DNA from 4 places in the Acetonema longum DSM 6540 genome. Region 1 is predicted to be linked to each of the others. Evidence: riboswitches for the same ligand, from Rfam matches in the RefSeq annotation. Region 1 holds a riboswitch; each other region holds the start of a gene.

Region 1 (8,558 bases):
TACCAAAGTTATATGCGGATGCTGCTCAACATCCGCTGGCGCCGCTGGCTTACTGACAAGTATATTGACCTGTGGCTGCGCAATCTTACTTATTACCAGTTAAATCTGGCAGGCTCCACACCTAATCCCGAGCAGCATATCAGCGAGGATATCCAGCTTTTTGTCACCCATAGCCTGGATTTAGCGGCGGGTCTGCTGCGCCATCTGGTGACGCTGCTGGTTTTTTCGGCGATTCTCTGGCAATTGTCAGGGGTGGTGACGCTTGCCATCGCCCATTATACTATTCATTTATCCGGTTATCTCTTTTGGCTGGCCCTGCTGTACTCCATTGCCGGCACCTGTCTGACCGTACGCATCGGGCGGCCGCTTTTCGTTTACAATATCAGGCAGCAAACCCATGAGGCCGAATTTCGTTCTTGTCTCGGCCGCATTAAGGAATACGATGAAAGTGTGGCTTTATACCAGGGAGAAGTCAGTGAGAGAACGAGTCTCATCTTCCATTTTCAGGAGATTATGCGAAATTATCGCCGTATCACAGATTCTACCCGGTCAGTGACCCTGGTATCGGCGGCATATATGCAAATCTCTGTGGTCTTTGCCTTTTTGGCAGCCTCTCCCCGCTATTTTAACCATGAAATCCAGCTCGGCCAGTTGTTTGAAATATCGGGGGCCTACTGGTACGTCCACTCTGCCTTGTCCTATCTGATCGACAGTTTCGGGACATTCGCCCGCTGGAAGGCGGTTGCTTCCCGCCTGGAAACATTCAGTCGGAAAATGTCTGAGGTGCGTCATTCAACCAGGCCTTGCGGCGTTATCACCTATACGCCGAAGAATCATCTAAAACTGAAAAACCTCACAATATGGTCTCAATCGAATCAAGCTGTATTGAAAAATTTAACTCTGGACTTGCAGCCTCAGGACCGCCTTTTGATCAGCGGGCCGGCCGGCTGCGGCAAAACCACTCTAATTCGGGCGATAGCCGGTGTCTGGCCCTATCTCACAGGCGCCATCATTAAACCGGAGAATCATACCATGCTGTTTTTGCCGCAAAAGCCTTACATCCCGCCGGGTTCCCTGCGGGCGGCGCTGCTCTATCCCGCGCCGGCGTTAGCGGCGTCTGATGCCAGGCTGTATGAAATATTGGATATCTGTCGCCTGTCACGGTTGATTGGTCATTTGGACAAGGCGGATGATTGGGGTAAAATCATGTCTTTAGGTGAGCAGCAATGCCTGTCCTTTGCCCGGGCACTGCTCCGCCGCCCAGCCTGGCTGTTTCTGGATGAAGCCACGGCAAGCCTGGACCTGCAAACCGAGCGGCATCTCTACCTATCGCTGGAAGAAAACATTGCCGGCCTTACAGTAGTCAGTGTCGGCCACCGGGAGGCGCTGCGCTCTTATCATACCCTTAACCTGACTGTCGACAGCGCCGGCGGCTGGCGGCTCGCTCCCATAGACAAATTCGGATCGAGTACAGAAACTCGGTCCGAATTTGGGCTGCGTCCGGCGTTAAACAATGATTGCCGCAGGAACTGTTCACTTTCACGCACTTGACGTTGGATCAGAGATCGAATATTTACGTCCGGTCAGGGGCCGTTTCAGCGGTCCCCGGCTTGGCTTCGGTAGCCACACTGACCCGTCTGACGCCATGATGCTTTAATTCATCCAGGACACTGACAACCTCGCCGTATTCCGCTTTTTTGTCGGCCCGCAGAATAAACAGAGTCTCCGGGTTGCGGCCTATTTCCACTTTAACACGCTCACCCAAAAGAGACCGGGGAATCTCTTCCTGCTCCAGCCAAATTCTGCCGTCAGCGGCAACGGTAATGGGTATTTGCTTCTGCATATCCAGTTTGGCCGTGGTGGCCTGAGGCAATGACACCGGAAAAATACGCTGTTCTACCATGTAGAGGGTGCTGAGCATGAAAAATACCAACAGAAAAAACATGATGTCAATCATGGGAATGATCATCAGCTTTGGCTGTCCTTCCTGGCGCTGAGAGCGTAATCTCACTCTGATCCCTCCCGTTGGAGAGCCTCAAGGACCAGCCAGCCGGTTTCTTCCATGTCGGTAATCACCTGGTCCAGCCACTGCTGGTAGACTGTATGCACCACCAGGGCCAGGATGGCCACGCACAGGCCGGTGGCCGTGGCGATCAGAGCTTCCCCTACGCCGCCGGTAATGGCATAGGGTTGTCCCTCCCGGATATTCATTACGCTAAAGGACTGGATCATACCCACAACTGTGCCTAAAAGCCCCAACAACGGCGACATGGTTACAATGGTCTCCAGATAGCTTAATCTCTCCCGCAGTTTAGCGGCTTGCTGAGCCGCAACCTTTTCCAGGCTGCCTTCCACCAGATGCCGGCTGTGACGGAGGGAAATCGCGGTTTTGGCGATGTAAGCGCCGGCGCTTGAGTCAGACCGACAAAGCTCTGCCGCCTGTTCCCACTGTTCTGCCATCACCAGCGTCGCCAGTGCCTTGCGAAAAACCGCCCCGTCGTCAGATGCTCGCTTATAAGGGTAATAACGTTCTACCGCAATGGCCACCGTCAGGATGGAACATAGCAAGAGCGGATACATCACCAGGCCGCCTTTGTGAAATACGGTAAATATCTGTATAAAAAAGTCAGTAAAAACGATGCCCGTGACTATTAGAGCGGCAAAAGCCAGAATTCCGCAGCGTTGTAGGCGGTTTAGCTCTCTCCAATTGAGTTTTTTCCAGTTTAGTTTTCCCAGATATAAACTTCCCAGGTTTAATTTTCTCATGAGCCTATTCCCCCATAATTCATTTCACTATAGGCGTGGACATAAGCCACCCGGTTATGCCGCAAAATTTGAAACGGAATGCCGTAAACAGACTCCAGCACATTGCTGGCCAATATCTCATCACCGCTGCCTATAGCTGCGATTTGTCCGTTATGGATGATCATCAGCCGTGTGCTGAACTGCAAGGCCAGGTTGATATCGTGGATTACAGCCAGGATGGCCGTCCGCCTCTCTTGGGCCAGCTTTTTGATCATGGACAGGATAATGTACTGATTGGCCACGTCCAGGTGGGACGTAGGTTCATCCAGGAGCAGGATGTCCGGGCACTGGGCAATGGCCCGGGCGATCAGAACTTTCTGTTTTTCACCCTGGCTCAGTTCAGCCATGACAGCCTGACGCTTGTGCCAGATGCCGGTTTGTTCCATGGCCGTCCGGACAATCGCCCAGTCATCGGATGATGGCGGTGAAAAGCGGGGAATATGGGCGTAGCGGCCCATAAGCACCACTTGCTCCGCTGGAAAGGGATTTTCAGTTTCTTCGGTCCGCACCATGGCTATCATCCGGGCCAGCTCTCGCCGGGACCAGGCAGTCATAGGCTTCCCCTTTAGCTGGATGCCGCCCGCCATGAGCGGCAGCAGGCCGGTGATACATTTTAACAGGGTGGACTTGCCGGCGCCGTTAGGCGCAATGATGCTTAAAGTCTCCCCCGGTTCCAAGGAAAAGGAGATATTGTGCAGCAGCGGCTGATTGCCATAGCCGGCGCTCAAGTCATCAACTGTCAGCAGCTTATCCGTCATGTTCATCACCTCTTGCTATCGCCCAGGGATAATAGTACATATAAAAAGAAGGGTCCGCCCAGCATGGCGGTCACCACTCCTACCGGAATCGTCACCAAGCTGGTAAAGTACCGGGTTATGGCATCGGCTGTCAGCAGAAGAATAGCGCCCCAGACAGCACTGACCGGCAGCAGCAGTTTATGCCCCGGCCCGACAAAGCTGCGGGCCAGATGCGGCACGATCAGTCCCACAAAGCCGATGATACCGATGACCGCCACCACAATGCTGGTTAAAAGAGTAGTGGCCGCCAGAGATACAGCCCGTACCTGAGTTACATTCACACCCAGGAGCTTGGCTGATTCTTCCCCGGTCAACAGCACGTCCAGATCACCGGCAAAAATCATTAAAACCAGTATGCCGCACAGCACCAAACCTGCCAGGGCTGCCAGGTTGTCCACCGGATTGGCCAGACTGCCCATCAGCCAGAAAACGATGGCATGGAGCTGCTGGGTAAACACCGCCATAATACAGCTGAGAAAAGCGTTCAGCATGGCTCCTAGGGCAATCCCCGCCAGCAGAAGCTGCCGGGAATCCCGGCTATGCCAGCGCTGTCCCAGGGCATATACCACCGCCACCGCCCCGCAGCCGCCCATAAACGCGAACACCGTCAGAAAGGCCGACTGAAAAAAGGCAATGGACAAAGCAGCCCCCAAGGCGGCGCCGGAAGAAACGCCGAGTATATACGGATCGGCCAAAGGATTGCGGAATAAGGTCTGATATACGGCGCCGGAAGCCGCCAAAGCGCTGCCGGCCACTATGGCCAGGGCCAGACGGGGCCAGCGGATATCACAGACAATCACTTCCAGGGAGGGGTCCACGGTTGCGGTTACCAATCCGAATATCCGGTGCATCACTACGGCATATACCTCACCCGCCGGAATCCGGGCGGAGCCGATCATCAAGACCAGCAGGACTACCATTGCGAGGGCCAGGAAAGATCCGGCCAGAATCCAATAATTTTTTGCCGCTGTCATCATTTACGTTTCCAATCCTTCATGAGGTCCGGATGCAATATGAAAGCCAACTCTTCCAAGCCGTCAAAGCTGCGGGGGCCGGGCCGGGATAAGATGTCGTCGGAAATATAGTACATCCGCTGTTCCTGTATGGCATTCAACCGCTGCACCCAGGGATGCCGGCTCATCCTGAGTTTTCTGCCCAGCCCGCCATGGCTGACGGCGATATAGATGTCAGGGTTAAAGCCATAAAGCATTTCAAAATCGCAAGCCATATAATCGTAAGGTTTGTTGCGGGTCACGTTGAGGCCGCCTGCCTGTGAGATAATATCGCTTAAATAGGATTTACCCCCGATGGTCATAAACGGCTCATCCCAAACCTCCACGAAAACGGTTTTCGCCGGTTCTCTACGGATCAGCTGATGGATCCCGGTCATTTTCCCGGTCAAAGCCGCTACTACGCGCTCAGCCTCGCCGGACCGGCCGGCCACATCGCCGATTAATCGAATGGCCTCCAGCACTTCCTGCATCGTACCGGGTTCCACCGCCACCACCGGAATGCCAGCCTGCTCCAGCTGCTGAATCGTCCGGTAATGAAAATTTCCTCCCGACAGCACCACATCCGGCTGCAAGGCAATGATCCGCTCCACATCGGGACTGTGATAGCTGCCGATTCGCGGCTTGCTTTGAGCTTCCGGCGGATAATCGCTGTATTCGGTTACTGCGGTCAGGGCCGCAGCGGCCTGAATGGCATAGAGAATTTCCGTATTGCTGGGGGACAGGGAAATAATCCGCTGGGGCGCTTTGACCGGCAGCCATACCTCACGTCCGAGAAAGTCACGGATCTTTCTTTCGCCACCAGTCTGCCGGAGGCGGATTGCCTCCGGCGGCTGTATCAGCATATATGCAGTAAACAGGCAGCTTAGTGTCAGGGAAACAAGCCACAGGTATTTCTTCAACCCATAACCTCCGAAGAAAAATAAACATCCCGACCGGCAATCCGGACGGGATGAAACAGACATCCTGTTCAATCCCCTCCCTATCGCTCGTAGGTAAAACGGTGATTTTCAAACAGGCAGTTCTCCTGGCTCTGGTTCCTCGCTCCTCCAGGCCTTCCCAGGACTTTGCATCCCAGTGGCATCGTCTGGACTCGCTCCCCATTACAGTGGCGGGACCGCGCCGGCATCACACCGGTCTTCCCTATTAAGCCCCAAGGGCACCTGTTCTTCCTATGCGGTTGCGGTTAATGAAACGACTCTTTGGATTTATAGTATCATCCTGACGTGAGCCCGTCAAGGCATCGTCATCTCAAGTTTGTCGCTTTTGGCCGCCGCGCCTGCAGGGCTGAATTCCACCTTTGTTCCGGGCGAAAACGTTTTGCGGCTTCCCGTTTCAACGATTAAGGCGGCAGCCTCTTTCAGCGTGCCGGCGGTTACTTCGCCGGCTTCATTAAATTTCACGGTTTTGCCCTTGCTGAATTTGACATATCCGGCGGTACCGTCGCCTGACAGAAGCTTTTCCCAGCCAACCGGACGAAGATAGGTATCTTCATCCAAGGTGCCGGTTAAAACCGCACCCGACGGATAAAATACAAGTTCAGTATTGCTCTTGAGTGTAACAAAACCGTACTTGCCGGCGGCCAGACGAATGGCTGCCCGTTCAGCGATTGTTCCGGCAATAACATCTCCCTGCTCGCTGAAGATTACCTCCGCACCGCCTTTATACAGTAAATAACTGCTGCCGGAGATGGTTACGGTATAATTCCGGTTAGCAAACGGATAACGGTGAAAGCGGTAAAAGCCTACATCACTGTAAACATCCACATAATACGTTTCATCCGCCGCCCGGTCCCAGCCCCGGAACGGAAGCAGCGTATCCTCGGCAAGAGTCCCGGCAACGACTTCTTCCCGTTCATTCAGGCGAACGGCAGTATCTTTCCGGAACTTGATGAAGTTACCGACGCTCCAGCCCTGTGGCTGAAATTTCGTATCTTTTGTCAAAGTCCTGCTTTCCGCCCGGACCTCCGCTGCGGTGCCAGCAAAGCAGGACAGCCCGATGATTATGCAGATCAACGAACGAATCATCCATTTTTTATTCATGGGTCTCATCTCCTTTCAGGTGTCGCAGGCCCAAAGCCCGCTGCTGCCTGACCACTTTTTCTTCCCAGTCCCCGGCCGATTTCTGGACAAATTCGTGCACCAGCCATTCGGGGCGAACCCGGTCCAAGATCCGGCAGACTTGAGAGTCGGTGAAGGGAAGATGCTGGTCGATTTTCAGCACATGGCTGATGCTTTCTTCCAAGCTGCAAGACTGACGGTTCCAGCCCCTGGTTTGCCGGATATAGGGTCCCGACAAGGAGTAGTGCAGGTGAATACCGTGGATAGAGCGGCTATATTCGCCAAGGCTGTCAATGGTATGCAGGACATACTCAATTCCTTCCGCTTGGCTTCTCAAGTCTTGATTCGTATTCATCAAGTGTCCGGTGTCCAGCATAATCCCTAGCCGGGGATGCCTGATCTTCTCAAGGAGACGGGCAATTATGCCAGGGTCCCGCAGTGTCATGCCAGGCCACCACAAATTTTCCAGCAGAAGGGTCATGTCAGCGGGAATTTCATCAGCCACTTCATTGATTACCTCAATGGCCCCATCCACCACCTCCCGGTCCGAGGCGCTGAACCGCCAGTCAAAGATTTCTTCCAAACGATTGTGGCAGACATGCCATACCAGATACTTAGCCTGAGCTTCTCTGGCCTGGCGGATATTGGCCCGCTGCCGGTTCAGCCAGTCCTCACGTTTCAGCCCGCCGTAACTGGCAATGATATTCGCCCGGCTGCCAAACTGGCGCAGCAACTCCTGATAATCCCCCCGCCAAAAATCCAGCCAACTGGGCCAAAACTGCAGATGCACCCCGTGGATCCACTCCAGGCGATGAATAGAAGGGTCCCAGGAATCACAAAACATCATTTCCAGGCCGTCCAGACCGTTCCGCTGTAAGAATGCTTGAAGTTCAGCCGCGTCGTTGCGGATCAGGACCAGGTCAGTGCTGTAGTTCGATAGGTTTACCAGTTGCAGCATCATACGTCTCCATTTTATTATCTATGCACAGAATTCTCGAAAATGATGCCATAACCCTCCCTAATTTCGATCTTTTTTCGTAAAGAAAAGCCTCTCCGTAATTGCCGTGGCGCGGTAAAATAGTAAAGGGAAAACAATAATTGCCAAAACTTTTTCAACACGTTATAGTAATGGTATGAATATCCAAATGGAGGTTGTCATGGAGACAGGCGCAAAATCCAACCTGGGAAAGCTTTCAATTCTATCCATTCTGCTCATCATGAGTGTGTTGCATCCTGATATTTGGTTTCTTGAAGCACTGCCCGGAAATCAAACAGATTTTTTGCAGGAATTGACTTCTATCTTTCTCAGTATTATCATCGAAGCCTTTCCCTTAGTATTGCTGGGAGTGATTATTTCCTCGTTTATTCACGTCTTTATTTCCGATACAACAATTCATCGTCTGTTGCCGAGAAACAGCATGATTGGCATCGTCTGCGGCAGCTTGCTGGGAATCTTCTTCCCCTTATGTGAGTGCGGCATTATCCCTATCGTACGCCGGCTCATTCAAAAGGGGGTCCCTGCGTATATCGCCGTCCCCTTCATGTTATCGGCTCCGGTTATTAACCCCTTAGTCGGCTTTTCCACATACCTTGCTTTTAACTCGTCTCCCTCTATGCTGGTTTATCGGTTTGCCGGCGTTTTTATCTGCGCCAATCTTATCGGAATTCTGTTATATAGCAGCAACGTAAACTCTAAGATACTCAATCCCTACACGGCAGACCCTGGCTGCGGCTGTCACCAGGGGTGCGGCTGCGGACACGAGCATCATCATCCGGGACTTCTGATGCGATTGCGCGAGATGCTGTACCACACTTGCGACGAGTTCTTTGATATGGGACGCTTCCTGCTAATCGGCTCATTTCTCGCCGCAGTCATTCAGATAACC
Region 2 (5,848 bases), on a different contig from region 1:
ATCGTGGTAGATGGGTTTTAAGATCTCGTTCACTTCTTTTTCACTATAGTTTTTGCCGGTCTCGAAATAGTTTATGAGATGCCGCAGAATGGCTGCCCGCTTTTTCTCTTTCAGCGGGAATCTATCGAGGGGGCCATCGGGTCCCTGCTTAAAGTATGCCGCCAGAATGTGGTCAGACTCCTGCCCGGTAATAGCAAACCGCTCGTCGACCTGTTTCGAACTGCGCGGGATTTCGATGAAGGCATCTTTTTTCGGCATCCGTTCTCCCAGCAATTCCATAATCGCCAAAAAGATTTTGGCCTGTTTTTGTTTTTCCCGCAAACTGAAGCGATGATTGCGGATGGTGGAGGTACTGCCTGCATTTACGGCTTTGGCCACCTCAGCGTCGCTATAGCCGGCGTAAAAAAGCTCCAACAGGCTTTTTTGGTGTTCCGTCAACCCGGTTAACTGTTTGTCCAGGCTGGTGAGAACATGAAAGACCGAGCCATGACACTGGGCAATATGCATTTTTATATATTTTTTGGCTTCATATAACTGGCACTCGTGGGAGTATATGACTCCATCGGGAAATTTTTGGCCGCAGATGAGACAAATGAACTCATCGCTATGGGACTGATAGGTGTAACCGGCTTTGATATCCTGCAGCGATGACTGCCAAAACAGATCGGATACATCATTCATTTCAAACACCTCTTACATTTGTTTGATAAATACATAGACATTATATGATTCTGTCTATAATAAATCAAGAGTATTATTTTTCCATTGATTGTTGTGCCGGACTTTATAATTTTACAAAAATAGCCGGACAGGTAGGAATGAAAATTTATTTAGAGAATAATGACAATAAAGGCATAAGCTTGACTTAGGTATGGCTATTTCCAGGAAATAAGTCGAAGAAGGGGGAAGATAGAATGAACAAGGTATACGCTATTATCGGGCCGCCTGCTTCCGGGAAAACCTCTCTGGTAAAGGAACTGTCAAAGCAGGGTGTTCCTGTCATGGTTAGTCATACCACCAGGCCTAAAAAACAACATGAAGTACATGGGGCTGATTACTATTTCGTCTCAAAAGAAGAGTTTGGACAGCTGCAGTTGATTGAAAAAGTGACCCGGGATAATAACTTTTATGGGTTGAGCAAGGATGAGGTATTACGAAAGGTAAACCAGCATCCGGTTTCGATTGTGGATATTGACTTAGTCGGCCTGGAACAGTTGAAGAAACTTTTGGGAGGACGGGTGGAATCTATTTTTGTTCTGGTTGACAAAAACACGGTGATTCAGCGCTTAGTGACGCAAAATGCGAAACTGGAGGATATTCAACGCCAGGTGGAGCAGGCTGCCGGCAAGGGTGAGTTTGACAACTGGCAAACCGCCGATTATGTGGTAAAGAACACCGGGGCCATGGATGCGTCGGTACGTCAGATGCAGGCTATTATGGGATTGCTGTGGGCTGAACCGGCAAGCGCCACGGAAACTGTTTAGAAAGGGTGTTACTTTTTTTACCGATCCTATCAGAATTTTGTTGTGTTTTCTTTTGCCGCAGGATAATGCCATTCCCTGCAGAACCCTAACTGTAATTGAATCAGTGCCACCAAACAGGTGCCTCTCGCCAGAGAGGAGAATAGGGAAGGCGGCAGGATGCTAAAGTGTCCTGGAACGCCGCGGTCGCGCCACTGTAATCGGGGAGGAGCCTTTGCCCATGCCGGCTGGTCGCCGGGAGGCGCAAAGGTTTCGCAGAACCGTAGCCAGGAGACCTGCCTGTTTTGGCTGTCATTTGTCCCCGCGTCAGGGCGATGCCAGAAGGATGGGAAATCAAAGAAAAACCTAGCCTTTTTGGCTGGGTTTTTTTGCGAGCAATACCAAAAAGGGGGATGGATATGGACTACGAACAAGCGGTTGACCAATTGATTAACGGTGCGGCCAAGCCGCCGGGCAGCCTGGGCCTGCTGGAGAAATACCTCCGAAAGGTACTGCTGGCATGGGGCGGTCTGGAGCGGGAAGTAAGACCCCATCATTTGATTTTTGCCGCCGACAATGGGGTGGTAACCGAGGGAGTGGTCAACTATCCGGCGGAAATTACCTATCTGCAGGCGCAAAATATGGTTGACGGAAGGGCCACTATCAGCTGTTTCTGCAGCGGCAGCGGCATTCCCTATACGGTGGTGGACGTCGGCACCAAGCATCAGGAGGCGGCCGGCATCAATCGCAAAGTGGCCTTAGGTACAAAGAATTTTATGCAACAGGAAGCGATGAGCCCGGGGGAATTCCGGCAAGCCTGGGAAACAGGCCGGGAAATGGTTCGCAGCTCGGTGGAGCAGGGCTATAACCTGCTGTCATTCGGGGAAATGGGCATCGGTAATACCACTACTTCCGCGGCGGTCCTTCATGCCTTAAGCGGTATCCTGCCTGAATTTGTCGTGGGTTATGGCGCAAGTCCGGGAAATGAAGAGACCCTGAAACGTAAACGCCTGGTCGTGGCCAAAGGGGTGGAGCGGCACCGGGAGACCATGAAAACAGTAGAAGATATTTTGCGTTGCGTCGGCGGCTTTGACATTGTCGCCATTTGCGCTGCCATGGTCGAATGCGCCCGGGTTAAAACCCCGTTTGTGATCGACGGCTTTATCACGGCCGTAGCCTATGTCTGCGCTGCCAGGATGCAGCGGGAAACAGAGAAATTCGCCATTCCTTCCCATTTGTCCAAAGAGCCGGGTATGGCCTATGCGCTGCTGTTGGGTAATATCCGGGCCGAGGACGTGCCAATTCGCGCCGATATGGCGCTGGGCGAAGGAACCGGCGCCGTCCTGATGGTGTCCATCCTGAAAAATATGGTCTATGCTATTTTCCATACCGCCCGGCTGGATGATTTTGAATTATCGGCTGCGGTCCCGCCAGCGACAGCAGCCGTTTAACCAGCATAGAAAATAATTGCGGCGGAATGGTGATTTTTTGCCATTAGCAGGAAATAACTGTAGGTTTAGCAAATACTTCCCTATGAATAAACAGAAAATTTTTTCATTTTATTTCTGATGCTGCATTATTGTGCAAGGGGGAAGTAGGGTGCACAATCTCCAAGGATTTGCCTTGAGCGATATCGTCAACATGCAGGTGCTGCAGGAAATTCAAGATAGGTTTGCGGACGCCACAGGCCTGGCGGCAGTAATTGTGGATGTGAACGGGTCACCGGTAACCACGCCCAGTAATTTTACCAGGTTATGCAACTATATCCGGTCCTATCCCGAAGGATTGGCCCGCTGCATGGATTGCGACGACCGGGGCGGGCGGAAAGCAGCGAAACAGCAGCGTCCCTATGTCTATCATTGCCACAGCGGCGCCCTGACCGACCTGGCGGCGCCGATCATTGTTCAGAACGAATATGTGGGAGCCGTTCTCGCCGGCCAGGTGATCCTGCCCCAGGAGGGGTACGAGCCCAGGGCCGAAATGCTCCGGCGCCTGGTACCGCTGGGATTGGAACCGGCCATTTTGTCAGAATATTTGGATTTGGCTGAGGTTTTGCCGGAAAACCGGCTTAAAGCTTCAGCCGACCTGATTCACCTCCTGGCTAACTATGTGGTGGAAATGGGCATAGCCAATATCAGGCAGCAACAGTTAGTGACTGAAATCAAGGCTAAAGCCGACCTGGAGAATTTACTGCGGGCCGCGGAATTAAAAGCGTTGCAGTCCCAGGTGAACCCGCATTTTTTGTTTAACACTTTAAATACCATCGCCAGGCTGGCGCTGCTTGAAGAAGCGCCGCGGACCCAGGAAGTAGTTTACGCCCTGGCCGACATGCTGCGCAACAACCTGCGGGATATGGATCAATTGCGCACCGTGGAGGAAGAAGTGAAATCGGTGCGGGATTATTTCACCATTCAAAGCGTGCGGTTCGGCGACCGGATCAAAACCGATATTGATATTACCCCGTCTCTGATGGAAACGCTGATTCCGGCCCTGACGCTGCAGCCGTTGGTAGAAAATTCTATTTTGCACGGCCTGGAGCCTAAGCGGGATGGCGGCATGGTGCAAATTACCGGAAGGCTGGACGGAGACCGGGTGGTCCTGGCGGTAGTCGACACCGGCGTAGGTGTGCCGCCGGAACGCATCTATTCTATCTTCCGGGCCGAAAAACGGCCGGTTACCAAAGGACAGACCACCGGTCTGGGCATTATCAATGTCCATAAACGCATTCAGCACTTTTTTGGCAGCAAGTACGGCCTTAACATGGAAAGTAAAGTCGGTGAGGGGACACGAATCTATATTCAGCTTCCCTACCCTTCCTAAAAATCAGAGGAGAGAAACAGAATGTACAGCTTGATGATCGCTGAAGATGAGCAGCTGGAACGGCAGGCGCTGCGCTTTATTGTGGGAAAACACTGTCCTGATATTCAGATTGTCGGTGAAACCGGCGATGGGGCCGATGCCGTGCAGATCGCATCGGAGCAGGCGCCGGATATCATTCTGATGGATGTCCGCATGCCGGAAATCAATGGCCTGGAAGCCGCCAAAAACATCCGGGCCATCCTGCCGGATACGATGATTATCATGCTGACCGCCTTTGACGAATTCAGCTATGCCAAACAGGCCTTGGCTTTCGGCGCGATGGATTATCTCTTGAAACCGCTCAAACCTGCTGATCTGGTACGCACTTTGCAGGCCACAGCGGCCAAAGTGCAAGAGATCCGGCAGAAACGGCAGGAGGAAGCCCGTCTGCGCCATAGTTTGCAAGAAGCGCTGCCGGTGATTCAGATGTCTTTTGTCTATGATCTGGTTTTCCGGGAAATTCAGGATTTGCCCCATCTTAAAGAGCGGGCGGCGTTTTTGGGGCTCAAGGCCGATGCCGGTGTGGTCATGGCTGTGGATATTGACAACTTCTACCAGGTTAGCCACCGGGAATCCGAATTACGAAAGCAGCTGATCAAACAGAATGTGTTCCGGCAGATTGTGGCCGTCACCGGCGGCAGCGCCCTGGTGACACCCTTTGGCAGCGACAGTGTCATCGTACTGTTGAGCAGCATGATGCCGGCTTCGCCGGACCTGGGCAAAGAAGCGGTGCTGCCGGTTGCGGCGCAGATCCGTGACGCCGTATCCAGGAACCAGGGCATCAGCATCACCATTGGCATTGGCCGCTGGTATCAGGATCTGCGGCACATGCACAAATCCTATCTGGAAGCTGTTCATGCCCAGCGGCAGCGTTTTTTTCTCGGTGACAACCAGATCATTCATGTGGACGATGTACCGCATCCGGAGACAGGACCGTTTTATTATCCCTTTCATTATGAACGGGTGATGATGGACAAAGTCCGCTGCGGCGACCGCAAGCAGGCCAAGGAAGCCCTGCGGCAGCTGCTGAAGGAACTGTTGGCCAGCCAGGCCGGCATGGAAGCCGTCAAGGCCTGCATGCTGGAGCTGCTGATCGTTTTGTCCCGGTCGGCGGTAGAAGGAGGCGCCAATCTGGAACAACTCACTCTCCTGAATGTGGACCGCATCAACCAGCTGACCCGCTGTTCCAGCGGAGAGCAAATGCATTACTGGATGTTGGACTCTCTCGACCGGTTCCTGGACAATATGCTGGAGAACCGCAACAGCATGAATGTGCGCCTGGTCAACAGGGCCTCTGAATATATCCGGCAAAACTGCCAGCGCAATGTTTCCCTGGAGGAAGTAGCCAAGCTTGTTCATTTGAGCCCTTTTTATTTCAGCCGGCTGTTTAAGCAGGAAAAAGGCTGCAATTTTGTGGACTTCCTGACGCGGATGCGGGTGGATAAGGCCAAACGGATGCTGCAAAATGCCGAACACACCATTGTGCGCATTGCCGCGGCGTCCGGCTATCAGGATGCCAGCTATTTCTG
Region 3 (8,558 bases), on a different contig from region 1:
TCCGCGCTGACGTTGAATGTCCGCCAGCAGCTCAATAATCTGCCGCTGCACCGACACATCCAAGGCGGAAGTGGCCTCGTCACAAATCAAAATATCCGGGTCAAGGGCTAGCGCCCTGGCTATACCCAGCCGCTGACGCTGGCCCCCGCTCATAGAATGAGGATATCGATTCGCGTACTCTTTGGGCAAGCCCACCAATTCCAACAACTCGTCCTGCTTGTCCCTCGTTTCTTGCCGGGAAAGCCTGCGAAAATTGCGGAGGGGTTCGGTAATGGCTTCGCCGGCCTTCATGCGCGGAAAAAAACTGGCGGCCGGATCCTGAAATACCATTTGGATATGGCAGCGATGGCGGCGCAATGATTCACCTTTGAGAAAAGTGATCTCTGTGCCATTGAAAAACAACTGGCCTTCCGCAGGGCGCTCCAATTGTGCCAAAATCCGCAGCAGTGTACTTTTGCCGCAGCCGCTTTCGCCCACGATCCCCAGTGTTTCTCCCTTGCGCAGCCTGACATCCACAGCGCGGCAAGCGGTGAGAATGCAACCGGTATCGGTTTTGTAGCGCTGGGTCAGTCCTTTCCCCTCCAAAATAAATTCAGACATAGCGTTTCCCCCTCATGGACGGGACGGCATCCAGCAGATCCCGGGTATAAGCGGCAGCCGGCTGATGCAAAAGTTCCTCCCGGGTTCCCTGGTCAACGATGCAGCCATCCTTCATGACAATGATGCGGTCTGCCATATAGGCAGCCACACCAAGGTTATGGGTTACCAGCAGAATCGCAGCGCCATATTTCTCGCGAAGCTCCAGCATCTGCCGGATAATTTGCGATTGGGTTGTAACATCCAGCGCGCTGGTGGGCTCATCAGCCAAAAGAAGCTGCGGCTGAAAAACCATCGCCATAGCGATGCCGACCCGCTGGCGCATCCCGCCGGAAAGCTGAAAAATATAGGAATTCATGATGGTTTCGCTATGGGGCAGCCCCATATGCTCCAGCATCACCCGTCCCATCTCCCAGGCCTCCTTCTTCTGTACAGACCGGTGGGTACAAATGTATTCAACAAACTGGCTTCCAATCCGGCGGATGGGGTTGAGCATAGCCCCCGAATCCTGAAAAATCATCGATATTTGCCTGCCGCGTAAAGCCCGCCATTCGTTGGGCGATAACGTGAGCAGAGAGTTTCCGTTAAACAGAATATCCCCGTTGACGACTTCGCCGTCGCCGGGTAAGAGCCCAATTGCCGTCCGGATGGCGGTAGTTTTGCCGCTGCCGCTTTCCCCGACCAAAGCGACAATCTCTCCTTCCGCTACATCCAGTGTAAAGTCTGTAAGGGATGGCTCTCCATCCCCATAGGCAACCGATATATTACGGAATTGAAGCATCATAGCATCACCTTGCAGGCTTGATGTCGGTGGTCAGCCAATAATAGTCGATAGTGGCAATATCTGCCCCTGAAACCTTGCTGGCCCGGCTGAACATCCGGCTGTTATAGTAGCCGTAGGCGATTGTAGCGGCATCGTCAATCAGAATCTGCTGCAGCTGGGTAATGAGCTCCACCCGGCGATCTTTGTCCATCTCTACCATCAACTGCTCAAAGATAGCGTCATACTTGGGATTGGAATAATAACCGAAACCGCCGGAATTGCCGGAGTACCAGTTACCTAAGAAGGCTTGGGGGTCACCTACACCCATGGTAAGCGTATTGCATGTCCACAGGTCGAACTCTCCTGCCTTTAACAGGGCCAGGGCAGTGTCATAAGCCCGGATATTGACCGTTACCTTAATGCCGATTTCGGCCAGCTGGAGGGCGACAGCCTCGGCGAAATCGTTCAGATTGCGGCTGGTAAAGGCAACATGATCCAGATTGATCATTTTTCCGTCAAGTTCCCGCCAGCCGTCACCGTCTGTGTCCACAATGCCGGCCTTGTCCAATAGGGCGATAGCCGCCTGTTTGTTGAAGGGGAACGGGTTGGTCAGCTGGTCATAATTATATGCCAGGGAGGAAGGCAATACCGAGATACCCGGTTTGTACATGCCTGCCGTCGTGATATCGCACATAGTTTGTTTATCCAATGCCATCATAATGGCCTGACGCAAGGCATCATTTTTCAGCACCCCGCGGAAATTCATATAGGCGTTGGCGGTACGCACGCCTGCCGCAGTGGAGACATAGTAGGCATTGTCACCGGAAAGCGCCTTCAAATCGCTGGCGGTGGTAATGTTCTCGACCAGATCCACATCGCCGCTCTTCAGGGCCATGGCTTTGGTGGAACTATCGTCAATAAACATAACCGTAACCTTTTCATAAGGAGCAGCTCCATTCCAGTAATGAGGGTTGCGGGACATCTCCACGCTGACGCCGGCTTTAAAATTGTCCACCTTATATGGCCCTGTCCCGATAATTTCCCGGTCGGCCACAGACGCATCAATAATGGCGAAATAGGGGTGAGACAGAATGCCGGGAATATTAGAGGTAGGCTTACTGCACACGATGGTTACCGTTCCGGCTGCGTCATCTGCCGTAATGGAATTGTAAATCAAGTAACCCTTCGGCTTGGAGTTGCCTTTGCCGCCCTGGGCGGCATCGGTATTTTTGTACAGACGTTCAATAGACTCCTTGACGGCGGTAGCGGTAACATCGTTGCCGTTGGAGAACTTAACGCCCTTGCGGATATGCAATGTCCAGACGGTGTAATCGTCCGAAGCCTTATAACTGTCGCACAGATTGGGCTCGGCTACCACCTTGGAGGAAAAGCGGAAAAGACTCTCAGTGACGGCAAACCGCATCGCGACCCAACTGGAATTCTCATTATTTGCCGGATCGAAGGAATCTGAATAATTGTAGCAGCCAAACTTCAGATGATTTTCGGCGGATACCTGCTGTGAACTGCCGCCGCAGCCCGTTAATGTGACAGCCAGGATGCAGACAACCAGCAGCAATGCTGCAATTTTGATTTGCTTGTTCATGTTGTTACTCTCCTTTTTTTCTGGAAAATATTGGTTTGCTCCTTCGGGTCAAGAATATCCCGCAAGCTGTCCCCTAAGAGGTTGAACGCCACCACGGTAATGAAAATGGCAAGCCCGGGAAAAATCATCAGCCAGGGCGCCGCTTCCAGGTAGGCCCGCCCTTCATTGAGCATATATCCCCACTCAATAGAGGTGGACTGTGCGCCCAGACCCAGGAACGAGAAGGCGGCAAGCTCCAGCATCATTCCCCCCATATCGGTGGCGGCCGCAATGGCTAAGGTGGGCAAAACCGAAGGCAGCATATATCGCCAAAGGATATACCGCGTGCGGGAACCGGACATAATGGCAGCTAAAATATAATCCTGATGTTTGGTTTTTAGTACCAGGCTGCGGGCCAATCTTGCGTACTTGGTCCAGCTAACGATAGTGATGGCGATTACGGCATTGGTGATGCTCGGCCCCATGATGCCGGCCATTGCGATGGCAAGCGCCATACCCGGGAAGGATACCATCATATCGGAAGCACGCATGATTACAGTATCGGTCTTGCCGCCTATGTACCCGGACAAAACCCCGAGTCCGCCGCCTACGGTAAAGATGCTTAGCACTAAGACCAAAGTGGAAGCCAGCGAGGTGCGAGTACCATAAATAACCCGCGAGAACAAATCCCGCCCCATACGATCGGTTCCAAACCAGTGATCGCTGCTTGGCGGTTTGTTGGCTGCCGTCAACACAGCCTGTCCCGGATCATGGGTGGCAATCTGCGGCGCAAACACCGCCACTGCCACGATGCATAACACAAAGGCTAGAAATATGTAAAATTGATATCTGCTCCGCGCCATCGCCGGTTATACTCCCTTCTTGAGGCGTGGGTCCAGAAAACCGTAAGAAACATCCACTGCCAGATTAACGATCATATAAATCAGGGCAATCCACAAGACATATCCTTGAATCAATGGGTAGTCCATTGACGTAATGGCATTAATGGCCAGGCTGCCCAGCGCCGGGTAGGAAAAAATGACTTCGACAACCGCTGTGCCGCCGAGCAGCGAACCTAAGGACAGACCCAGCAGCGTTAAGAGCGGCAGCATTGCATTGGGGATGATGTGCCGCCACAGTACAACCGCTTCCGATAGTCCTCTTGCCAAGGCTCCATAGACATAGTCCTGGCTCATTTCCTCTAAAATGGCCGCGCGAACCTGACGCGCATATTTTCCTGCCATGGCAAAGGCCAGGGTAAAGGCCGGCAGAATCATCTTTTGAAGTCCCATGCCGGTGGAAACGACCGGCAGCAATCCCAGCTTAAGCGCCACAAAATAGATGAGCAGCAGTCCTGCCCAGAAGTTCGGCAAAGAGATGCCAAAGAAGGTAACTCCCCGTATAAAGTAGTCCAAAAATCGGTTTTGATGTAAGGCCGATAGTACGCCTGCCGGTATCGCCATCACCATCATCATCACCAGGGATAAAAACGCCAGCTGCAATGTGGGAAGAACCCGCACCGCCAGCATTTGAGACACCGGCTTGCCCTGGGAATAAGAAGTGCCAAAGTCTCCGTGCAGGCAGTTCATCAGCCAATTTACATACTGCACCAGAAACGGACGGTTCAGCCCCATTTGTTCACGCATATCTTCCAATATTTCTTCTGGAGGAATATTGCCGGTGACGGCAAACATGGCCCGCACCGGATCGCCAGGCGCCAGATAAATGAGCAGAAAACTTAAGAAGCTAATACCCAGAAGCACGATGCCGATTTGAAGAAGCCGCTTCAGCAGTTGTCGCTTAAGCATACCCCATCACTCCTTTCATGTTAAATAAAAAAACAGATACGCCAATTTTGTTCCCAAAACTGGCATACCCGTTTTGCATGCACAGCACATGCATTTACCCTGCATGTGTACACAAAGAAAGATGTAAGTCTCCTGACTTGCGTTAGGGAAGCATTTGCTTCCTGCGTCCATATCCTACCTTCCCATGCTGCGATAAAACGCATTCACAGTGGCGGACTTTCGTCCATACAGCAAAATTTTGCTGCTTTGGTATGGCCTCACGCTTACAGTGCCGGTTGCGCGGGGAGTTTAACCCCATTCCATCTACGCTACAGACCATGTAAACACGGTCTTATAACGACAACTTTCTATTAATTTTTACACCTTTATTTAAAATATCATACAGGCGAGTTCAAAGTCAAGCCTTTATTGTCCAGGGCTTTGCACTGTTATTGTTGTTTATAGATCAAAGTTAATGCATCATTTACCTTTAATGTTTGAGATATCCGACAGGTCTACCGGAGGAAAATGTTAACGCCCGGTCGGGCCACAAGTGCAGGCCGAAGATCGCTGCTGTATCATCCGGCAGACCGTCCTGAATGAAATGGCAGGCGTTGCTCCTTCGCTGGCTGAAACAGCAGCTTGCCAGAAATCCAGGGATGGTTAGCCCGGCTGTAAAAAGTAAGATTATACAGTGGGGGCTGCCTCCGCTATAGAGACAGCCCCCACTGTAAGCGATTAGCTAATGTTTACCGTGCCTTCCTGCAGGATCTTCCATAAAGCTCCATTGCGGTTAATAACGCTCTTCAATTCAGCGTATGGAATCTTATATCCGCGCAGCCCTTCCGGCTGCACTGAATAAACTATTATGGAATCACTAAGCAGAACAAAGGAACCAGTTTCTTTATTCCATGTTTCGGAAAAATCTTCATAGGTCCATTGAATTGATGGGGATGTATTCGTAATTCGCAGTTTGCTGTCATTAGTTAAGCAGATTTTTTTAATTGTCCTTTCAAAATCAACTGGTTTGAAAAGATCTTCAAGTTTATATAGTTTTCCGGTCGTTAGATCGATATGTACGGTTTTATCAATATTACTTGGTTGGGAGCCTTCGGAGGATGAAGTTACGCCTTGAAAGTGAATACCTAGTAGTTTTGGGCTATAAAAGGTTACTTCAAAATCACCTTTTAAAGAAGTGTTCGGTGGTATTATGGATATCTTCAGAGTATTATTAATTGTATCCTGCAGAGCAGTATCTTTCATTCCGTCTATTTGAGGAATAGAGGCTTCACTGTTATTTTCGGAATATGTAGCTTTAAAAAGTTTAACCTGTCCCTGCTGTTCGGACTGCGCTTCTTGAGTTTCAGGTTCCTGTGCGGGTACGGCGCTGCTTGCATATACATTTACCGCACTAAGACTTGCTGCTAAAAAAGCAGCTAAAACTAATTTTCTCAGTCTGACCATAAGGTATACCTCCAGCTTTTGTTTAGTAGAAAGCTTTGGTAAACTTTCACAAAGTCATTATACATCCTGTTTATGACAAAAATACGACAAGCTAAACAGAGAATCAGGAACATCAAGGACAGTTCTCCTGATGCGTTGAAGTTAAGGGTATGACAGGCTGGAACAATTATTTTCACTGTTTCAACCATGATCTTCCGAAAAGGTACAATGCGCCTCGATAGCGCCTTTTGCCTTTGTCAGATGACATTGTTCAATCAAAATCGATATAAAGGTTTGGGAAGTGTTCAATTGGAGAAGCGGGATACTCATGGAATGCAGCATTTTTAAAATGTTTGCTGTGATTTTTGGCACATCGTCCACTTGTCCGCCGGAGATATTGATTGTCGCGCAACGACTGATGGTTGTTATGTGATATTCCAATTTAGGGAGTAAAGACAGAATAGCGCCAGTCATTGCAGATGGTATAGAAAATACTATTTGGTTCTTTTGCAAGTTAATTCGCTGTAAAGCGATCTGATGATCAGCCACCGTTTGGAAAACAGCTTGAATTTCCTGATTGCTGAACGGATGATTGGCCAGAATTGCTATCTGGGTGATTTCGGATTGACAGGATAGGACAGGGGGAGTTCCGTCCATAATGATAATGGCTTCAGTCTCCATCGAAAACTCCTTTTCATCTAATAATTGCTGCAGGGTAGCTGGAGGCCTTAATCGGCATACCGCGCTCCTCTGTTTTTTGCCATAAAAAAGACCCCCTGGAGAAAGGGGGTCAGCGCATCCCTTCCTCTCATCTTCCAGGATATAATCCTGCTGGAATTAGCACCACTGCATTGCTGCCGGTTGCCGGGCGTCATCGGGCCAGTCCCTCGACCACTCTCGATAAGAGAATTTCGAATATGCAATTTAAAATTATCTTACTATACCGGATATTCTGGAGTCAAGCAAATTTCTCCTTATGGCCGTATTACACAAAAGTTCGGCAGTTTGGCAGGAGTCCTCTTTATTTGTAAAGCTTCCAATGAAGCATATTAGCAATACGCCCGTTACTTTGTAGATTACATACCTATTTTCTCCTGATGATTCATTGAATAGCCGCCTTTTTCCACCTGAATCATATCCCATTCATTCGTTTTTATTTCAATCGGATCGAGTTTTTTAACCACGCCATAGGCTTCTTTTAATGAAAGCCGGTCACCTTTGCCGGAAATAACCCATAGAGTTTTATATCCCTTCGGTTTGACGCGAAGCTCATCTTCTCCTTTGCCGTCGGTGAAATACACTAGTAAATTGAGCTTCTTGGTGTTGGCAAATTCAAAAACCGGGGTAAACCGGGTGCTGCCCCGTATTTTGCTTCTGGATTTTATATCCTTGACGGATTTAAGTGTATATACACGTCTGATTTCGCTGTCGCATTCTATCATCAAAATTTCGTGATTGTAGTTTTTTACAATGCTGAGGACTTCTTTTACTGCCTGGTTAAATTCCTCGTCACTAATGCTGCCGCTGATGTCAAGCGCAACGGCGATTTTGGCTTTATAGCTCTTCAGTTCACCGCGCAAATCCAAGCGGTCAGGCTGCCGGCGATTTCTTCGGGTAACCGTTTTCTTGGGATTGCTGGTCACCGATCCCATTAACCTCTGAAGATACAAATTCCAGGACAAGTCAGCCTTGCTGCTTTTTAAAGAAGATATCAGGCTTTCCAAATAGGCTGGAATACTGCCTTTTTGTGAAGCATCAATCACTTTTTCGGTAAATCCCCGGAGGGTTTGTTCATCCACCGGGTCGGACCTTTGCCAAATATCATGGGTTTTTTCAGGATCATAGGCGGTTTCGGCCGGTTGATTTTTGCCGGGGTCTTCAGTTGCCTCTCCCGCTTCCTCCAGCAGGTCCAGAGCGGTTTGGACCTTTGCCGCATAGTATTCAAAGGTCTCGAACGGCAGCAGCTTTAATCCGTAATTTAAATTGACCCATTCTAAAGTAGTAGCATAGGGCGGCAGGTAATCCAAGTAGGTATTGATGGTGATATCCATGGCGATATTCATCGCTAAGGCGCTGCAACTGCCCCGCAGTTCTTTGGCCCGGATTAAATGCAGGGATACGACATGGAGGATTTCATGCTTAATGGTTGTTTCCATTTGTTTGAGAGTAAGAGTCAGAAAAATGACAGGATTAAAATAGATCACATATTTCGCAGCTTTAAAATTTACCCCGGTGGGGCTGCTGATATCAAAACGGATTTCCTTGGACATTTGAAACAGAAAATACCCGTAGAAGTTGTCCTTATCTTCCATCAGACCCAGATTTACTTTGTCGACAAGGCGGAAAAACTCGGCTGCAAAATCTGCCGGAATGTGAACCTGAGAAG
Region 4 (8,558 bases), on a different contig from region 1:
CAGCCTTTGTTCATAACCTCACTCCACTTTCAGCCTATTTCAGGATGTTATTCCCAAAACCATTCGTTCATGTTTTCAACGATCGAAATCCCCTGACCACGCGTCGGCAGTTTTTTCAGGGAGGGAAGCTGCAGCCCTTCCCTTATCAGATAAGTCACGTCAGGACGAGCAATCCACAAATACGGCACATCCCTTTGCGCAAGCGTCTGGCCTTCCTGCCAATACCGGTTCGCTTCTTCCATGTTCTTGGCCGTCAAGGCCTTTTTGACAACGGCGTCAACTTCCGGGTTTGCATAGGATGCGGGATTGCCAATCACAGCCTTGCCGATTTGAGAAGAATCATAGTAGCGGTAAAACTCGATCGGATTGGGCTGTCCAAAAACCCAGCAAGTGGGTATGTTTCTCGCTTCCCGGCATTCTGACCATGGCGCGGATTTCGGTATAATTTTTATCCCCAGCTTTTTCGCATCTTCCGCAAGAGCAACGACAGTATTATAGCGGGCCTGATCATTGCTGCGGCCGGTAATCACAAATTCCGCCCTGAGCCCGTTCTTTTCGCGAACGCCGTCGCCGTCAGCGTCTTTCCAGCCCGCTGCTTCCAACAGCTTTTTCGCTTCTTCCACCCGATTGTCCTGAAACGTATCGCCATTGCTCCAGGGAAGCGCCGGCGCCGCGCCGTAAGCCACCTGGCCAAAACCGCTCAACGCGTTATCGATAATGGTTTGTCGGTCGATCCCGATATTCAGCGCTTTACGGATGGCAGGATCGCCCGTCACCGTATTGCCGGCTTTTTTCCCGGCGGCGTCAGTCATTTCCGGAATCGTAGGCAAATTAACTGTCAAGGCATCCATCGCCGCCATCCTGTAAAGCTTCATCCCGGCAACGTCCGTCTTGGCAAACTCAGATTCAATCAGCACCAAATCCAGCTGCCCCGATTTGGCAGCCGCCAGGGCAGCATCTTCATCCAGTTTTAAAATCGTTACTTTTTTAAACTTCGGCTTTATCCCGTAATAGTGCTCATTGGGCATGAGAATCAGCTGCTGCTCTTTGGCAAACTCCACGACTTTCCAGGCGCCGGATCCTACCGGATGATCGCCGTAATTGCTATGATAGGCATGCTTAGGCACAATTCCGACTTCACTCAGGTGGAAGACAAAAGTCGACCAGGGATACTTTAAATGAAAAACAACCGTATGCTCGTCCAATGCTTCAATGGAATCCAGCATAGTCAGGTCAGCCGCAGAGGCTTTACTTTTTGCCGTCGTGAAAGTAAAGACCACATCATCAGAGGTCAGAGGGTGCCCGTCCGCAAATTTGGCGTCGGTTCGTATTTTAAACGTGTAAATTAAGCCATCCGGACTAACCTCATAAGATGTGGCTAAATCGTTTTCCAATTGGTTGTTCGCTTTCACCTGCAACAAATGGCTGTGAAAGATATCCGGCGCCCAGACGCCATAACCCGCGGTCGGGTCATAGCCGCCAGCCACCAAATTCACTCCCGCGGAAATTGTAATCTCGTCTTTTATTATCTTTTCTGGATTTTTAGGCGATGCGCATCCCGCAATAAAAACAAGAATAAGCACCAAACTTAACAATAAAATCTTTTTCATGCTTATCTCCCCCTATTGATTAAATATAGCGTTACGACTGGCATAAGGCAATGGATGATGTCTATATTTCAGATTATTTAAGAACTATTGCAATCAGCAACCGGTTCAATCAGTTGACGGGCAATTCGATCGTCAGGGTATATACAGCTTCATCCTGCGCAATGACCAGGCTGCCCCCGTTTTGCGCCAGCAGGCTTTTACTGGTTTTTAACCCCAGACCGGTACTTGCTGTCTGACTGGCAGCAGCGCGGACAGTATTGCTGAAGCTGATATACAGTGAAGTATGATCAATAAAGGCGGAAATTGATACCACTTTTGCCGGATCAGCATATTTAATAAGATTTGAAAAAATATTGTCAAAAATTCGTTGCAGGCTGTCAATCGGAAAACTGATACTATAGTGTATATTTTCAGGCTTGGTAAATTCGGTAATAAAACCATGAAAATCAAGGAGCAGAACACCATCATAAATAAGATGCTCCAGCAAACTATGATCAATATTCGTGTTCAATCCGGCAGCGTCATCATCAGACGCAGTAACCAGATACTCAAACATATTGTCAGTCAGCTTTTTTAATTGCCAGGCCTTTTCCTGACAGGTATGCAAATACTGACGCCTTTGCTCGTCACTGAGATTTTTTTTCTGAATCATAATTTCCAGATAACCGATTAAAGCGGAAAGCGGGGTGCGGACATCATGAGATATTGCTGTGGCAAAATTGCGGTTAACCGTTTCCAGGCGCTCCTGCCGTTGGTTCTGCAGAAGCAGGGAGCGCCGCATGTTATCAATATCCCGCGCCAGTGAACCAAGCTCATCATTGCCCTTTACGGTGATGGGGAAATCCAGGTTTCCGCCCTGCATCAATTTTATTTCATGATCCAAACGGTGAATATACAAGGTCTTTTGACGAACGAAAGATAACATGATCAATAAAAATACGAAAAAAAATATTACCAGATTCATATATGTAGCAATATCTTCATAGCGATGTTTCAGAAAAGAAGTGATACTGACCATCACATCCGCATCATGAAAATGAAGCGGATAGAGCGCATCACCCGGGGGCGGCTCCGCCCCGAGGCCGCTCGCGTTGGAGTCATAGATAAGCCTGCCGTTCTGATACATGGAAATCATGGTAATCTTCCTTGAGGCCACCCATTTGTTTAACTTGTGAAAATCCAAAACAGATACATTCTCTTCCAGAATATAAGCCTGCAGCCGGGATACCTCCTCTTGCAACTGTTCTTTTACAAACTGCGGCTGCCTAAGCCTTTTTTCGATCCATATGCCTGCACCGGCCTGTAAGCAGAGAAAAAGCAAAACAGACACGAAGAAAGAAATCATGAGGCACAGAATCAACTTAACATTCAGCTGCATATAGACCGATTGTTTAAATAAGTTTATATCCTTTCCCCCAAACCGTAACAATATATTTCGGATTCTGCGGATCTTTTTCAATCTTCTGCCGTAAATTTTTGATATGCACCATAACAGTATTACTGGATGCCGGCATAAATGGTTCCTGCCAAATTGTTTCGTAAATAGTTTGAACAGAAAATACTTGATCCCGGTTCTTGGCCAATAAAACCAATAATTGATATTCTATGTGGCGCAGCAAAATATCAATCCCTGCGACCGATACTTCACCTGCTGTCGGATGTACCAGCAGCTCCCGTATCTTGATATATTCGTTAGCCTGATTCGCGCTTTTCCCCTGATATACGGCGTAGCGGCGCAACAGCGCCTGTACCCTTGCCGACAACTCTATGGAAGAAAACGGCTTTAATAAATAATCATCTCCACCACAATCAAACCCATATTTCTTATCGGCGATATGGGCTTTTGCGGTTAGAAACAAAATAGGTGCCATTGTCTTTTGGCGCATTTCCCGGCACACATCAAAGCCGGATTGATCCGGCAGCATAATATCGAGAATTATGAGATCGATATTGGGATTTAACAGCAGCAGCTTCATGGCGGCAGCGCTATCCTCTGCTTTAAGCACTGTATAGTTCATATCGCTTAGTAAAATAGAAACAATATCACGAATATCTGCATTATCGTCAACGATTAAAATTTTGATTTGCTTACCCATAATCAGCTCCTTAGTAAGTGCGGCAGAATTGTCCTGCGTCAATTTAAGCGGCGGCCATGAAATTAAAAAATGAGACCCTCCCTGCAGCAACAGGGGGAGGTCCCATTTTAGAATAATCTATCTACGAAATATTCCGATTAAAAAGCCGAGATTATTTCGATAAATTCCCTCCCTGTCTGTCGCAGGTCAAACGGTGATTGTCATGCAGGCAGTTCTCCTGGCTCTGGATCGTGGCTCTTGCCATACCTTCCCGGAACTTACGCTCCAGTGGCATATCATGGCTTTGCTCCCCATTACAGTGGCGGGACCGCGCCGGCCTTTAACCGGTCTTCCCTATTAAGCCCCGAAAGGCACCTGCACCAAATTATTTTTTTGTCTTTTCTTGCATTTTCGTTGCTATTTTAAATTTTAGCATAGGTGTTGCTTACTGTCGAGCGCGGTTGTCTTGTTTTTACTTTTATTTATGTTCTTCCATGAAAAAAGAATATATTTTTGAAACCAGCTTGGAAAATAGCTTCAACAGCATGGGAACGGCAGCTAATATTATTGGAATATAATTTACTGCTATCTTAAATAATGTACCAGAGTGAGCCAAGGCTACGGATGGAATAGCCATCAAAGCCGCAACTATCAGAAAAGCCTTCATTATCCCCCCTCCTATTTACTTAATATAGTGGTCAATCGCCTCTTGTAAATCTTTAAGAAACTTTTCTTGTTTGCCCTCATTGACCGCATGAATAAGACAGTGTTCAAGATGATCTTTCAATATGAGTTTCGCAGCATTGTCTAGAGCTTTTCGAGCCGCTGCAATCTGAAGTAATATTTCAGGGCAGTCACGGCCTTCAGCAGCCATCTGCTTAATTGATCGAACGTGTCCTTCAATTCTCGACAGTCTGTTTGTAACTTGTTTCTGATGAGCATGTGTATGATTTTGCATAAAAGGTATCCCTCCTCCAGCTCCATAATATCCCCCCGGGGAGGATATTGTCAAGGCAAAAGCGGGTAAAGAACACACTCTGCGCCTTAAAATGAAAAACAGATGCCTTGAGGCATCTGTTTTTAACATAATATTTTCTTTTAAAATTCGCCAACATGCCCTTTGGCATCTTCCAAAATGATCACACCGCCGTATTTGGCAAACCGCTCGCGAACAAAGCGCAACATAGCAAGGCCATTATGGTCAAAATTCCTCACATCGTTCATATTGAGAACAATCCGCCTGTAACCATAATACAGGTGCTCCAGCAGGCTGCTTTGTAAAAGTTCGATATGTTCCGTAAAAACATCACCGCTTATGTTAATATATACCTGCTGCGAATCCGCCTTTACCCAAATTGACATATCTTCCACTCTCCCGGCGTTTGTGGCGCAAGCGGCACTAGTATAACCATTCAGCCAGTGTGCCGGTTACTTACCCAGTGTTGCCCCTAAAGCTTTGCATTCCTGCAGCCCGTCTGCATCCGGCGTAAGCTGTATGGTCAGCCCCTCGCCGATTACATTGGCGCCGTACCCCTTCATACGGTCGGCCCATTCCCGCATCCACTGCCCGTCGCCCCAATCATAGGATCCGAATAAGGCTACGGTCTTACCGGAAAAATCCACATCCTGCAAGGAAGCTACAAATGGTTCCATGTACCCTTCTTCCAGCATCTCTGACCCCATGGAGGGGCAGCCAAAGGCTACGGCATCCGCTGCCGCCACATCCTGTTGGGTCGCGTCTTCCACTCTTAGCAGTTTTACTGTATTGCCCTGCTCCGCTCCTTCTTTTACGGCTTGCGCCATCATTTCCGTGTTGCCTGTACCGCTCCAATAGATAATTGTTACTTTCTTCACGGTAATCCCTCCTTGGTATAATGATAATGATATTCATTATCATTATACCGCATTATGAGAAATTGTAAAGACCTCTTTGATCAACAGCTATTTCTTTCTCATGGACTAGCGTAAGGCAAAATATTTTTGATAAAAAAGTCCCGCGCCGTTGATCCGGAAACACTATGGACCGCACCGTCATCGATTTGTACAGATACTGCTTCTGTGCAATGATTCAGGCAAAAAATCGCGTTAATCTCAACCTGGTCCGCCAGCCCGTATTCTTCGCGCAATTGCTGCAGGGAATTCAGCACATTATAGGAGCCTTTGATATGACAGGCGCTGCCTATGCAAACGCTGACCTTGATCATATTGTCACGCCTTTCTAACATAATCCACATGGAGCAGCCTGTGTATGTTGCCTTTCAGCAGCCCGTCATAAAGCGCCATGATGATCGGATTTTCTTCCGAGCGTTTGATGCTGCTCATTCGATCGGCCTCATACAGCCCCACGCTCCTTTTATTTCTCCCTTCCCGTCCGGCAACCGGCTGCCCGGCGCCGCAGATACAGCCGCCGGGACAGGCCATGACTTCAATAAAATCATATTTTTTTTCGCCGCTGCGAATCTTATGGATCAAGCTATCCGCGTTTTTGAGACCGCTTACGACTGCAATCCTGACCTCGCGGCCGTCAAGGACGATACTTGCTTCCTTGACTCCCTGCAGACCCCGGACGCCGGTAAAAGCGATGGCCCGCAGGGCGGAAACCGATTTATCGTCGGCAATGCGCCGGATTACCGCTTCGGTAACACCGCCCGTCACCCCGAATATCACTCCGGCGCCGCTGGCGGCGCCAAACGGCATATCCACAGCCTCCGGCTCAATTTCGGAAAAGACGATGCCGGCTTCCCGAATCATTTGGATCAGCTCTTGGGTGGTAATAACATAATCCACATAGGGAACCCCATCTTTTTTAAATTCATCCCGCGCCGCTTCATACTTCTTGGCTGTACAGGGCATGATCGCCACAACGACAACCTTACGGTGGGAATGACCGTAATGCTCTTTCATTACACTGGCGAACATCTGCATCGGCGAACGGCAGGTGGATATCTTGTACATAAGCTGAGGATAATGCAATTCAGCATACCTTACCCATGCCGGGCAACACGAGGTGAATAAGGGCAGCTTTTCCTCTTTCTGCAGCCGCGCCGTAAATTCGCCGGCTTCTTCCAGCACCGTAAGATCGGCGCCGGTCGAAGTGTCAAACACTTCGTCAAACCCGATTCTCTTCAGGGCGGCGACGATTCTGCCCATCACATTTTCCCCGTCGGCAAGGCCCAGTTCTTGCCCGATGCCGACTCTGACGGCGGGAGCTATCTGCACGACCACTTTGGTATCCTTATCGCTTATGTCCTGCCACAGCTTCACCGTATCATTTCTGACAACGATCGCCCCTGTGGGACAGACAGCCGCACATTGGCCGCACCCCACACAGTTGGTCGTGGCTATTGGTGCGTCAAACGCCGTGCTGACGCACATCTTTGAGCCACGAAAAGCAAAATCGATGGCGCCGATATTTTGTACTTCATCACACATTCTCACACAGTCGCCGCACAGGATACATTTGCTCTTGTCCCGGACAATGCAGAGTGACGAGGTATCAAGTTCAGCCTCCCCGAATGTATTGCCAAACCGTACCTGCTTTATGCCAAAACGCTGGGCCAGTTCCTGAAGCTTACATCTTCCATTTTTCTCGCAGGTGGTGCAATCGCGGCAATGACTGGACAGGAGCAACTCCAGGATCATCTTTCGGTATTTTCTAAGCCGGGGCGTATTCGTGCGCACCTCCATACCGGCCTGGGGCGGTGTGGAACAGGCGGCATGAATCTCTCCCCGGTTATCCTCCACAACGCACATGCGGCAGGCGCCATAAACCGACAATTCCGAGTAGTAGCAGAAGGTGGGGAGTTCGATTCCCGCCTTTCTGATCAAATCCAGGATATTTTTTTCACCGGCAATTTCCACCGGCAGATTATCAATAATCATAAACTCCGTGCTCACGGTGTCAGTCCTCCTTTATTGCTTTAAACGCGCATGAGTCTATACAGGCTCTGCATTTTATGCATTTCCCGGAATCGATCATAAACGGCTCCTTGATCTTGCCGGAAATAGCTCCAACCGGACACAGCTTGGCGCACTTAGAGCAGCCGCGGCATATTTCCCGGTCAATATAAATCCGTCTTAATTTCTGGCAGATCTTGGACGGACATCGCCGTTCCACCACGTGAGCTTCATATTCTTCGCGGAAATACTTGATGGTGCTGACAACCGGGAAGGCGGCGGATTTGCCGAGGCCGCACAGCGCCGTCGACGATACGGTATCAGCCAGTTCCAGGAGCATGTCGATATCCTCAGGATTCCCCTGTCCGGCAACGATGCCCTCCAGAATTTCCCGCATGCGTTTGGTTCCCTCACGGCAGGGCACACATTTGCCGCAAGATTCGTTCTGGGTAAAATTCATAAAGAATCTTGCCACCTCTACCATACAGGTATGTTCATCCATCACCACCAGCCCGCCGGACCCGATCATTGCCCCCGCTTTTTTCAGCGAATCAAAATCAAGCGGCAGGTCCAGATGCTCTTTGGTCAGACAGCCGCCGGAAGGGCCTCCTATCTGTACGGCCTTGAACTCGGCGCCGCCACGCATGCCACCGCCAATGTCAAAGATAACCTCCCGCAGTGGCGTGCCCATCGGAACCTCAATCAGTCCTGTATTCTCTATGTTCCCCGTCAGGGCAAACGCCTTGGTGCCGGGGCTTTTTTCCGGCCCTATCGCTTTATACCAACCCGCGCCGTTTTGAATAATCAATGGTACATTGGCGAAAGTTTCCACATTGTTCAGCACGGTAGGCTTGGCAAACAGTCCCTGTTCAACTGTCCGCGGCGGCTTTACCCTTGGCATGCCGCGTTTTCCTTCTATAGACGCGGTAAGGGCGCTGCCTTCACCGCAGACAAAGGCGCCGGCGCCTTTGTTGAT

The links. A riboswitch is a leader RNA that binds a small molecule or an ion and turns the genes downstream of it on or off. The one in region 1 is predicted to bind cobalamin.
Region 2: it holds a riboswitch for cobalamin, as region 1 does, so the genes downstream of both, ALO_RS06515 (nicotinate-nucleotide--dimethylbenzimidazole phosphoribosyltransferase) here and ALO_RS19525 (ABC transporter substrate-binding protein) in region 1, are expected to answer to the same signal.
Region 3: it holds a riboswitch for cobalamin, as region 1 does, so the genes downstream of both, nikB (nickel ABC transporter permease) here and ALO_RS19525 (ABC transporter substrate-binding protein) in region 1, are expected to answer to the same signal.
Region 4: it holds a riboswitch for cobalamin, as region 1 does, so the genes downstream of both, ALO_RS03780 (response regulator transcription factor) here and ALO_RS19525 (ABC transporter substrate-binding protein) in region 1, are expected to answer to the same signal.

What each region holds. Positions count from the first base shown of each region.
Region 1 is NZ_AFGF01000269.1:41,208-49,765, reverse strand. It holds gene ALO_RS19550 (ABC transporter ATP-binding protein/permease) at 1-1,551, shown strand, start outside; gene ALO_RS19545 (ExbD/TolR family protein) at 1,574-2,011, opposite strand; gene ALO_RS19540 (MotA/TolQ/ExbB proton channel family protein) at 2,008-2,766, opposite strand; gene ALO_RS19535 (ABC transporter ATP-binding protein) at 2,763-3,563, opposite strand; gene ALO_RS19530 (FecCD family ABC transporter permease) at 3,569-4,579, opposite strand; gene ALO_RS19525 (ABC transporter substrate-binding protein) at 4,576-5,514, opposite strand; cobalamin riboswitch at 5,613-5,794, opposite strand; gene ALO_RS19520 (hypothetical protein) at 5,848-6,654, opposite strand; gene ALO_RS19515 (sugar phosphate isomerase/epimerase family protein) at 6,647-7,633, opposite strand; gene ALO_RS19510 (permease) at 7,830-8,558, shown strand, end outside.
Region 2 is NZ_AFGF01000050.1:122,999-128,846, reverse strand. It holds partial or broken gene ALO_RS06525 (DUF2087 domain-containing protein) at 1-681, opposite strand, end outside; gene ALO_RS06520 (guanylate kinase) at 915-1,484, shown strand; cobalamin riboswitch at 1,583-1,778, shown strand; gene ALO_RS06515 (nicotinate-nucleotide--dimethylbenzimidazole phosphoribosyltransferase) at 1,880-2,911, shown strand; gene ALO_RS06510 (sensor histidine kinase) at 3,060-4,280, shown strand; gene ALO_RS06505 (response regulator transcription factor) at 4,302-5,848, shown strand, end outside.
Region 3 is NZ_AFGF01000085.1:38,950-47,507, reverse strand. It holds gene ALO_RS10330 (oligopeptide/dipeptide ABC transporter ATP-binding protein) at 1-600, opposite strand, end outside; gene ALO_RS10325 (ABC transporter ATP-binding protein) at 593-1,378, opposite strand; gene ALO_RS10320 (ABC transporter substrate-binding protein) at 1,386-2,963, opposite strand; gene nikC (nickel transporter permease) at 2,960-3,805, opposite strand; gene nikB (nickel ABC transporter permease) at 3,812-4,750, opposite strand; cobalamin riboswitch at 4,856-5,110, opposite strand; gene ALO_RS10305 (hypothetical protein) at 5,468-6,193, opposite strand; gene ALO_RS10300 (ACT domain-containing protein) at 6,374-6,853, opposite strand; SAM riboswitch class I at 6,978-7,079, opposite strand; gene ALO_RS10295 (vWA domain-containing protein) at 7,249-8,558, opposite strand, start outside.
Region 4 is NZ_AFGF01000025.1:11,689-20,246, reverse strand. It holds gene ALO_RS03795 (ABC transporter substrate-binding protein) at 1-14, opposite strand, end outside; gene ALO_RS03790 (ABC transporter substrate-binding protein) at 48-1,610, opposite strand; gene ALO_RS03785 (HAMP domain-containing sensor histidine kinase) at 1,720-2,940, opposite strand; gene ALO_RS03780 (response regulator transcription factor) at 3,002-3,706, opposite strand; cobalamin riboswitch at 3,897-4,079, opposite strand; gene ALO_RS03775 (hypothetical protein) at 4,164-4,352, opposite strand; gene ALO_RS03770 (metal-sensing transcriptional repressor) at 4,368-4,643, opposite strand; gene ALO_RS03765 (STAS domain-containing protein) at 4,784-5,047, opposite strand; gene ALO_RS03760 (flavodoxin) at 5,114-5,539, opposite strand; gene ALO_RS03755 ((2Fe-2S) ferredoxin domain-containing protein) at 5,638-5,889, opposite strand; gene ALO_RS03750 ([FeFe] hydrogenase, group A) at 5,894-7,582, opposite strand; gene nuoF (NADH-quinone oxidoreductase subunit NuoF) at 7,587-8,558, opposite strand, start outside.